Regions from separate parts of the Halomonas sp. DP5N14-9 genome, predicted to be linked through region 1. Evidence: riboswitches for the same ligand, from Rfam matches in the RefSeq annotation. Region 1 holds a riboswitch; the other holds the start of a gene.
What was found. Region 1 has a riboswitch for thiamine pyrophosphate ahead of tenA (thiaminase II). Riboswitches for the same ligand answer to the same signal wherever they lie in the genome.
Positions count from the first base shown of each region.

Region 2: it holds a riboswitch for thiamine pyrophosphate, as region 1 does, so the genes downstream of both, KUW00_RS11235 (sodium:solute symporter family protein) here and tenA (thiaminase II) in region 1, are expected to answer to the same signal.

Region 1 is NZ_JAHVHR010000020.1:175,280-179,659, forward strand. Features, by position in the region: gene KUW00_RS12010 (hypothetical protein) at 1-13, opposite strand, end outside; gene KUW00_RS12015 (GSCFA domain-containing protein) at 10-1,068, opposite strand; TPP riboswitch at 1,832-1,985, shown strand; gene tenA (thiaminase II) at 2,067-2,735, shown strand; TPP riboswitch at 2,747-2,881, shown strand; gene thiC (phosphomethylpyrimidine synthase ThiC) at 2,959-4,380, shown strand, end outside.
Region 2 is NZ_JAHVHR010000020.1:1,639-6,018, forward strand. Features, by position in the region: gene KUW00_RS11225 (diguanylate cyclase) at 1-768, opposite strand, end outside; gene KUW00_RS11230 (hypothetical protein) at 940-1,728, shown strand; TPP riboswitch at 1,788-1,890, shown strand; gene KUW00_RS11235 (sodium:solute symporter family protein) at 1,971-3,416, shown strand; gene KUW00_RS11240 (LLM class flavin-dependent oxidoreductase) at 3,532-4,380, opposite strand, start outside.

The DNA.
Region 1 (4,380 bases):
TATTCTTCTTCATTCCTTACCTCCAAAGGCGTCGAAGATCTCTTCTTCGCAAACCAGATCATTAATTTTCTTTACGCTACCTACCCTCTTGTTTTGTTTTCCGAAAATCTCAGCGCCGAACTTTGTCCTCAGAGAAGAAAAAAAATGATTCATCACAAAATCGACACCGTGGGGGTTAACACTTCGTTGATTGGGTTCGAAAAACACCCCCTTGAAAACCGGGCTGTTGATTATTTCATACGAAGGAAAATAATCCACATAATTACAACCTCTAGAAATCTGCCCAGCCACGGCACGCAACACTGACTTGGATTCCATTGTAGCGACGATCACGTTGTTCCTGGAGTTTGTCGCTACCAAAGGAACAGGGGAAACTGTCAATATAAAGCGTAACTCAGGATTCTCATGACGCATTATTTCTATGGCATCTCGCAGATCATTCATCACAGAGGGATACATTTGATTCTTGAACGCATGGATACCTTTCAGGTAGGTCCCTGCTGAAGTTCCGGGACACATCGGATACTCGTAGCCGTATTCCGCATTGAACCAGCTTTCAGTCAACCCTAGGGTGAAGACAAAGAAGTCTGATGAGACGATGCATTCCCTAAACGCTTTTATTGTCTCCTCTCGAGAGAGCATTAACTCTTCTTTACTACAGAAACCCTCTGGTTCCACCACGGGGCGAAAGGGATCATAGAACCGTCCGTCCTTTTCCCAAATCTCCTCAGGCGGCTCTTTTATCCCTGTTGCCCACTCTACCCACTGCTTCAACAATGAGGTAGTGTATATATTCCCGGTTCTGGCCGAAAAAATATTGTAATTGTATTTTTTTGCATTTTCCTGCGAGAGCCCCTTGGGTGGAGTTTCTGTCGAGACCCAGTTAAACCCTCTGCTATCAAGAGCATTTCCAATATGTTGCGCAAAGCAGGAACCGAAGGTAACCACCCTACTATCCTTTGTGATCTTGAACTTTGGAGACCACAAATTGGATATGTCAAAAATTGACTTTTCGGATACAGCTTTTTTCCAGAAGGCACGGTCTGGAAGTGTCGAATATGGATTCATATTAATCACCTAAAATATAAGATATAACATCGGTCGTGAACGAACAAAATTGATAACGTCTATCTTAAATCACACATTGCCACGACGAATAGGAATGTTTACGTCAACACTGGCATCTCGTCTTCCTTTCTAAAATATTTGCATAAAAAAAGATAGGCGAAATATTTGTCTATTGTGTTGAGAAACGAGCACTGACAACGGCCCCGGAGCCCTTCATAAAAACCTTCCCCATGCACCATTTACCTGACCCACGCGTGGTTCAAAAGAGAACAAAGCAAGCATTTTTAGCTTCCATGAAAACTCGGCGAACCAATGCTGCCAATAAAACGGGACCAACACACCTGTCACTTTCTGCCCTTCTTCACAAAGGAGTCATCAAGCGCACAACGACTGTCAGAATATCGATAAAAAAAACGTACTTTTTTCACTCTAGATTCTCTCACATATTCTCTATCAGGCAGCCGCAAAACACGCAAATACAATCCAGAGAACATCCAAGAAAAACCACGCAAATATCCCTTTAAATAACAACAAAATCGTCGAAACTTTGTCGAACTGATCAATCAGGACTCTACTTCGCCACTTTTCCTCAATCGGATAAAATGCATTCTCAACCATGCGGAAACTTCTCCAGATATCTGGGCAGTTGCACTCTCGCGATATCGTGGAAACCTCTTCCCCCCAGCGGCGTATCTACTGATCGGGATCGGTTCTTGCCAAGCTGAGGTGGACTCCCTTCGAGGTCATGCTAGACTCGATCCAGACTCGCTTGACGGGGTGCCGGTGAATCCGGCTGAGATGGCGCAGGGCCAGGGTGACGAATCACCGGCCGCCAGCGCCGATCCCGTGGAACCTGATCCGGGTGCGGTGTGGCTTCACACCTTGAACCGGCGTAGGGAATCAGGCGGTGGTGCCAGCCCCTGCGCGCGCACCTCCCTCCTTTCTCGTCGCCGTGTCCTTTGCCGCCGCCCTCCGGATCCACACCAACCGGAGGCAACATGGGCTACCGCTTTACCGATCTTGTCGACGCCTGCCGCGATGACTGGCACGCCTACATCGAACACGACTTCGTGCTCGCCCTTGGCCGTGGTGAACTGGCCGACGCCAGCTTCCGTCACTACCTCAAGCAGGACTATCTGTTTCTGCTGCAGTTCTCCCGGGCCTACGCCCTGGCGGCCTACAAGAGCCACAGCCTCGACGAGCTGCGCGGCGCCTTCGACGGCATGAAGACCATCCTCGACGTGGAACTCGGCCTGCATCTCGCCTTCTGCCGCGACTGGGGCATCGGCGAGGCCGAACTCGCCGAGCTGCCCGAAGCTCGCGCTACCCTGGCCTATACCCGCTACGTGCTGGACGCCGGCAGCCGCGGAGACCTCCTGGACCTGCACGTGGCGCTGGCCCCCTGCATGGTCGGCTACGCCGATATCGCACGAAACCTCAACGCCCGTTCGGACACCCTGCGCGGCGCCGACAATCCCTTCGACGCCTGGATCGCCATGTACGAAAGCGACGACTTCCAGGCCGCCGCACGCCAGGAGCAGGCCTGGCTCGACGATCAGCTGGCCCAGGTATCCGGCGAGCGCTTTGCGCGACTGTCACGGATCTTCGCCGACGCGACACGACTCGAGATCGACTTCTGGCAGATGGGACTCGATCTAAGCGACTAACACAATCAGCACCACGCTTGACGGGGGGCCGCCAGAGGCGGCTGAGATCATGCAGCGCATGGGACCCGTTGAACCTGATCTGGGGGTAACCCCGATGCCATGGCATCGCGGTGAGGACCAGCGTAGGGATCAAGCGCTCACGGCCCAGGCCACGACGCCCCCTCCTTCCTCACGCGATGCACACAACAACGCCAGCACCCAGTGCCGTGAGAAGGACAAGCCAATGCCGCTCGATCAACCCGTTTCCGCAAACAAACCCCGCCATAGCGCGCACTTCCTGGCCGAGACCGCCCAGGTCGACCAGACCGCGGTTACGCCCCTGCCGGGTTCGCGCAAGGTCTATGTAAAGGGCTCCCGCGAGGACCTGCGGGTGCCGTTTCGCGAGATTTCGCTGTCAGCGACCCGCACCTCCGGGGCCGACGAGGCCAATCCGCCGCTCTTGGTCTACGACACCTCCGGCCCCTACACCGATCCCCAGGTCGAGGTCGACCTGCGTCGCGGGCTTGCCGAATTGCGCCGGCCCTGGATCGAGGAGCGCGACGACACCGAATGGCTCGAAGGCCCGACCTCGGACTACGGTCGCCGACGTGCCAACGACCCGACGCTCGCCCCGCTTCGCTTCGAACTGACCCGCACGCCGCGTCGGGCACGTCGTGGCGCCGACGGCAGCGCCGGCAATGTGACCCAGCTGCACTATGCCCGCCGCGGCATCATCACCCCGGAGATGGAGTTCATCGCCATCCGCGAGAACCAGCGTCGACAGGCCCTGGCCGATGGCTATCGAGGCAGCGACGAGGTCGAGCGCATCCTTGGCCACCAGCATCCCGGGCAGGGCTTCGGCGCCCGTCTGCCAGAGGAGATCACCCCCGAGTTCGTGCGCCAGGAAGTCGCCGCCGGGCGCGCCATCATCCCCGCCAACATCAATCACCCGGAAGCCGAGCCGATGATCATCGGGCGCAACTTCCTGGTGAAGATCAATGGCAATCTGGGCAACTCGGCGGTGACCTCCTCCATCGAGCAAGAGGTCGAGAAGATGACCTGGGGCATCCGCTGGGGCGCCGATACCATCATGGATCTGTCCACTGGCCAGAACATCCACGAGACCCGCGAGTGGATTATCCGCAACTCGCCGGTACCGATCGGCACGGTGCCGCTCTATCAGGCGCTGGAGAAGGTCAAGGGCGTGGCCGAGGACCTCACCTGGGAGGTGTTCCGCGACACCCTGATCGAGCAGGCCGAACAGGGCGTGGACTACTTCACCATCCACGCAGGCGTGCTGCTGCGCTACGTGCCGCTGACCGCCAACCGGGTCACCGGCATCGTCTCCCGCGGTGGCTCGATCATGGCCAAGTGGTGCCTTTACCATCACCAGGAAAGCTTCCTCTACACCCACTTCGAGGAAATCTGCGAGATCTGCAAGCAGTACGACGTGGCCTTCTCGCTGGGCGATGGCCTGCGCCCGGGCTCGGTGGCCGACGCCAACGACGAGGCCCAGATGGCAGAGCTCAAGACCCTGGGTGAACTGACCCATATCGCCTGGAAGCACGACGTCCAGGTGATGATCGAAGGCCCTGGCCACGTGCCCATGCACCTGGTCAAGGAGAACATGGACAAGCAGCTAGAGTACTGCGACGAGGCGCCCTTC
Region 2 (4,380 bases), 170 kb from region 1:
CCTCAGGTAGCTCAAGGCGTCACGCAGCAGCATGTCGACGATCTCTGATACTCCGATATCGGTGCGATTTACCCCGGTATGGACATCCCGCAACAGCTGGATCATCGAGCGATACTCGGAGACGTCCTGGATGATGGCGTAGAAGCCCATCACTTCATCTTCCACCACGTCCGGCAGATAGTGGACCTTGAAGTAGATCTGGCGACCGTCCTGGAGCACCAGGGAATCCTCGTAGCTGACCTCCTGCCCCGCCAGCGCCAGATCGAAACGTGGCCGGATCTTGGCGTAGGAGTCTGCATCAAGCACCGAAGACACCGGCTGCCCCATCAGCGCCTCGGCAGGCTGGCCGATGAAGTCGAGGTAGGCACGATTGTTGAAACGGAAGCAGAAGTCGCGGTCGACGTAGGCCACCATCACCGGCAGGTGGTCGGCCATCCGCGCGATGACACCGCGGCTTGCCTTCTGCCGAGCCGACAGTCGCAGCACCAGCCCACCATCGGCCAGGCGACAGCAGCTACCATCGCCCAGTTCCAGCGGCATCGAAGGCTTGGCAGCGTGAGCGACACCCCGGGAGACCCAGGCTTCGGCGACCCTGGCGACCTCGCCAGGCAGCTCTGCCAGCCCCCGCCCGATCCAGACCTCTCCAGGCTCGCCCAGCACGCGCACGGCATCACCGACCACGTCGTGCACCTGCAACTCCGGCGTCAGGCGTACCAGCACCGTTCCGGACGACACCAATGCCTCTTCCACCCAGGCAAAACGCTCCATGAGGACAACTCCTTGCGTAAGCCCTGCCCTGGACCGGCAGCAGGTCAATACCCTGGCGGCTCGCGTGCCGTCTTCTCTAGCCTATGAAAAGATGCTTATAGATGCCGGATTATTTCGCTTGCCCGCTTCCACGTTATGCTGGCGTCGCCGACACCGCCGCGGGAGCTGCCCATGAACCACCAGGACCTTGTCGCCATCGAACACGCCCTGACGCTGGCCAATCGCGGGGATACCAGCTGGCTTTGCACGCGTCTGGACACCCCTGCTCCCGCCTTCCCCCACCTGAGCGTCACCAGCGATGCCGATGGCCCCGGGTACGCCGGACAGCCCATCTTGCTGTCCCAGGCGCGGGACGGCGGCGCCTGCCTGGTCAATATCGACAACAACGCCAACGATGGCACCCCCTGCCTGGTCGAGCGCCTGTCACCGAGCAGCGAGACCCTGGTGCACCTGGAGGTCATCCATGCAACGCTCGCCGGCCAGCCATCGCTGATTCGCCGCGTCAGCCTGGGCAGCACGTCCATGAACCTGCAGCGACCCACGCCAACCAGTCCGCTGGTCCAGATCGGCGACGACGTCGTCGAGGTGCTGATCCAGCCGGCCTTGCGTCTGGTGCTGACCGGCCACGCCCCGGTCAATGCCGACTTGGCGCGCCAGGGACAACGGCTCGGCTTCGAGGTCATCCTGTGCGCCCCAGACCACCCCGACACGCATCACTCGACAGCGCCCCTGCCGGCAGGCGTCGAGTTCCAGCGCGCTCCCGCGGCCCCCTTCCTGCGCGGCGGCGGCGGGCACCGACGCACCCTGGTGATGGACGCCACCGACGCCTCGACCATTGTGCGAGCGAGCCGCGAGGCCTGCTGTCATGGCTATCTGGCGATGGCTGACATCGATCGACGCCGGGCGGCAAACTGGCTTTACGATGGCTGGCACAGCCTGCGCACCTCGCCCACCGTCTGACGCCCCGTCGCTGCGGCCAAAGCGCCAATTGACAGCCATCGGAGGCGGTCCTACGCTGTGCGCATTCCTGGGGGAGCCTGACGGCTGAGATTCCGCATCACGCGGTAACCCTTTGAACCTGATCCGGGTCATGCCGGCGAAGGGAAGGATGGTTGCGTTATCTCCTCTTTCTTCCTGTCCGCCGCTCGTCCCGCCTGTCCACCGGTCCCTGCGGACAACGACAAGAAAGAGGTCTTCTTTCGATGATGCTCGATCCCACCTGGACGGCGCTGTGGCTTCTGCTGTGCGCCGCCATCTTTGCCATCCCCGGCCTGATCTATGCCCGACGTCGTCAGGGCGGCCTGGATGACTACATCTCGGCTCGCAACAGCCAGAACACCCGCGCCACGGTGTTGACCCTGGTGGCCACCACCCTGGGCACCTGGATCCTGTTCGGCCCCGCCCAGGCGGCCACCTGGGGCGGCATCGGCGCGGTACTGGGCTATGCGCTGGGTTCCATGGTCCCGCGCCTGGTGATGATCCCGCTGGGACGACGCATGCGTGAGCTGATCCCCGAAGGCCACGGCCTCACCGAGTTCGTGATCCATCGCTACGGGCGCACCATGTACGCCTTCACCCTGACGATCATGCTGTTCTATCTGTTCATCTCGCTGGCGGCAGGCCTCACCGCGATCGCCCATATGGTCACCCTGCTGGCGCCGATCCCACTGTGGCTGACCGCCTGCGTGGTGATGATCGCGACCCTGCTCTACACCTTCTACGGCGGCCTGCGCACCACCATCTTCACCGACAAGGTACAGATGCTGGTGATCCTGCCGTTGCTGGCGCTGCTGCTGGTGTTCGGCTGGCAGGCCGCCGGCGGCGTCGCGCCGACGCTCGAGGGCCTGCAGGAACGTGCGCCCCAGTTGCTGGATGTCACCGATGCCGGTGGCCTGCGTGCCGGTCTGACGTTCTTTATCGCGGTGATGCTGACCGGCCTGTTCTACCAGGGCACCTGGCAGCGCATCTACGCCGCCCGGGACAGCAAGGTGCTGCGGCGGGGCTTCTGGATCGCAGGGCTGTTCAACTTTCCGGTGATCGTGCTGATGGGCCTGTTCGGCCTGGCCTTCGTCGGCCTCGGGCTCGAGGGAGACGGTTCGGTGGCGCTGTTCAGCGTGCTGCTGTCCGAGGTGCCGCTGTGGTTCGCCCTGGCCTTGATTCCGCTGGGTCTGGCCCTGGTGATGAGCAGCGCCGACACTACCGTCAACGCCACCTCCAGCATCATCGCCGTCGACATGCACCGGCTGCTGCCCCAGGCCAGCGAAGCCACCCTGATGCGCCTGGCACGCTGGCTGATCGTCGCCGCAGCGGTGCCGGTGACCTGGGTGGCGGCCCAGGGCTACAGCGTGCTCTATCTGTTCCTGCTGGCGGACCTGCTGTGCTCGGCGGCGGCCTTCCCAGTGTTTTTCGGTCTGTTCAATCGCCGCTACGACGGGCGCAACGCGGTCCTCAGCACCGCTGCGGGCCTGGTCGCCGGGCTGGCGATGTTCCCGTCCCCCAGCGGCGGTACCGCCACCCTGCTGGAATCCTTCCTGCTGGCGGCCTTCGTGCCGGTGCTGGTCTCGCTGGTGCTGATGAAGCTGCTGCCATCCCGCCAGGACTATGACTTCACCCGCATGGGCAGTCTGGTGCGGCGTTTCCAGAGCTGACACCGCCACGCTGACAGCCTGGCAAGGCGTGATAAAAAACAGCGGGACGTGCTGACGCGTCCCGCTGTTGTCGTTTCAAGGCCTGGCGATCAGGGGCCCTGGCAGTTCCGGCTCATCAGCGACCAGGCCGCGCCAGCCCCAGGTGGTCGCGCAGGGTGCGGCCCTGGTACTCGCGTCGAAACAGCCCGCGGCGCTGCAGTTCGGGCACGACCTGTTCGACCACGTCCTCGATGCTGTCCGGCAGCGATGGCGGCATCAGGTTGAAGCCGTCCGCCCCGCCCTGCTCGACCCAGCGCTGCATCTCGTCGGCGATACGCTCCGGGGTGCCGACCATGGTGCAGTGGCCGCCACCGGCGGCGAGCCGTCCCAGCAACTGGCGCAGCGTCGGTCGTTCGCTCTCGATGATCCGCAGAATCGTGGCGTAGCGCCCCTTGGGCCCGCTGAAGGCCTCCAGTGGCGGCAACTCGGGCACCGGGGCATCCAATTCCCAGTCGCTCACGTCCTGACCGATGAACTGACTCAACTGGCGCCGGGAGCTGTCCACCGGCAACAGTTCGTCGAGCTCCCGCTGCTTGCGTCTGGCCTCCTCTTCGGTGGAGCCGACGTAGGTGACGAGCCCCGGCATGATCGCGACCTTCGGTCTGCCAGCGGCCTTTACCCGGGCCTGAAGGTCGCTGTAGTAGGCCTGGGCCGAGGGCAGATCGTAGGCCACCGCGTAGATGGCCTCGGCGTAGCGCGCGGCCAGGTCACGGCCCTGATCCGAGGCGCCGGCCTGGAACAGCACCGGGTGGCCCTGGGGCGGACGCGGCACCGTCAGCGGGCCATCCACCAGAAAGTGCTCGCCGTGATGATGGATGGGACCGACCCGGCTGGCGTCGACGTAATCGCCCTGGCGGTCCCTCACCAGGGCGTCGTCACTCCAGGAGTCCCACAGCGCCAGCACGGTATTGGCGAATTCCTCCGC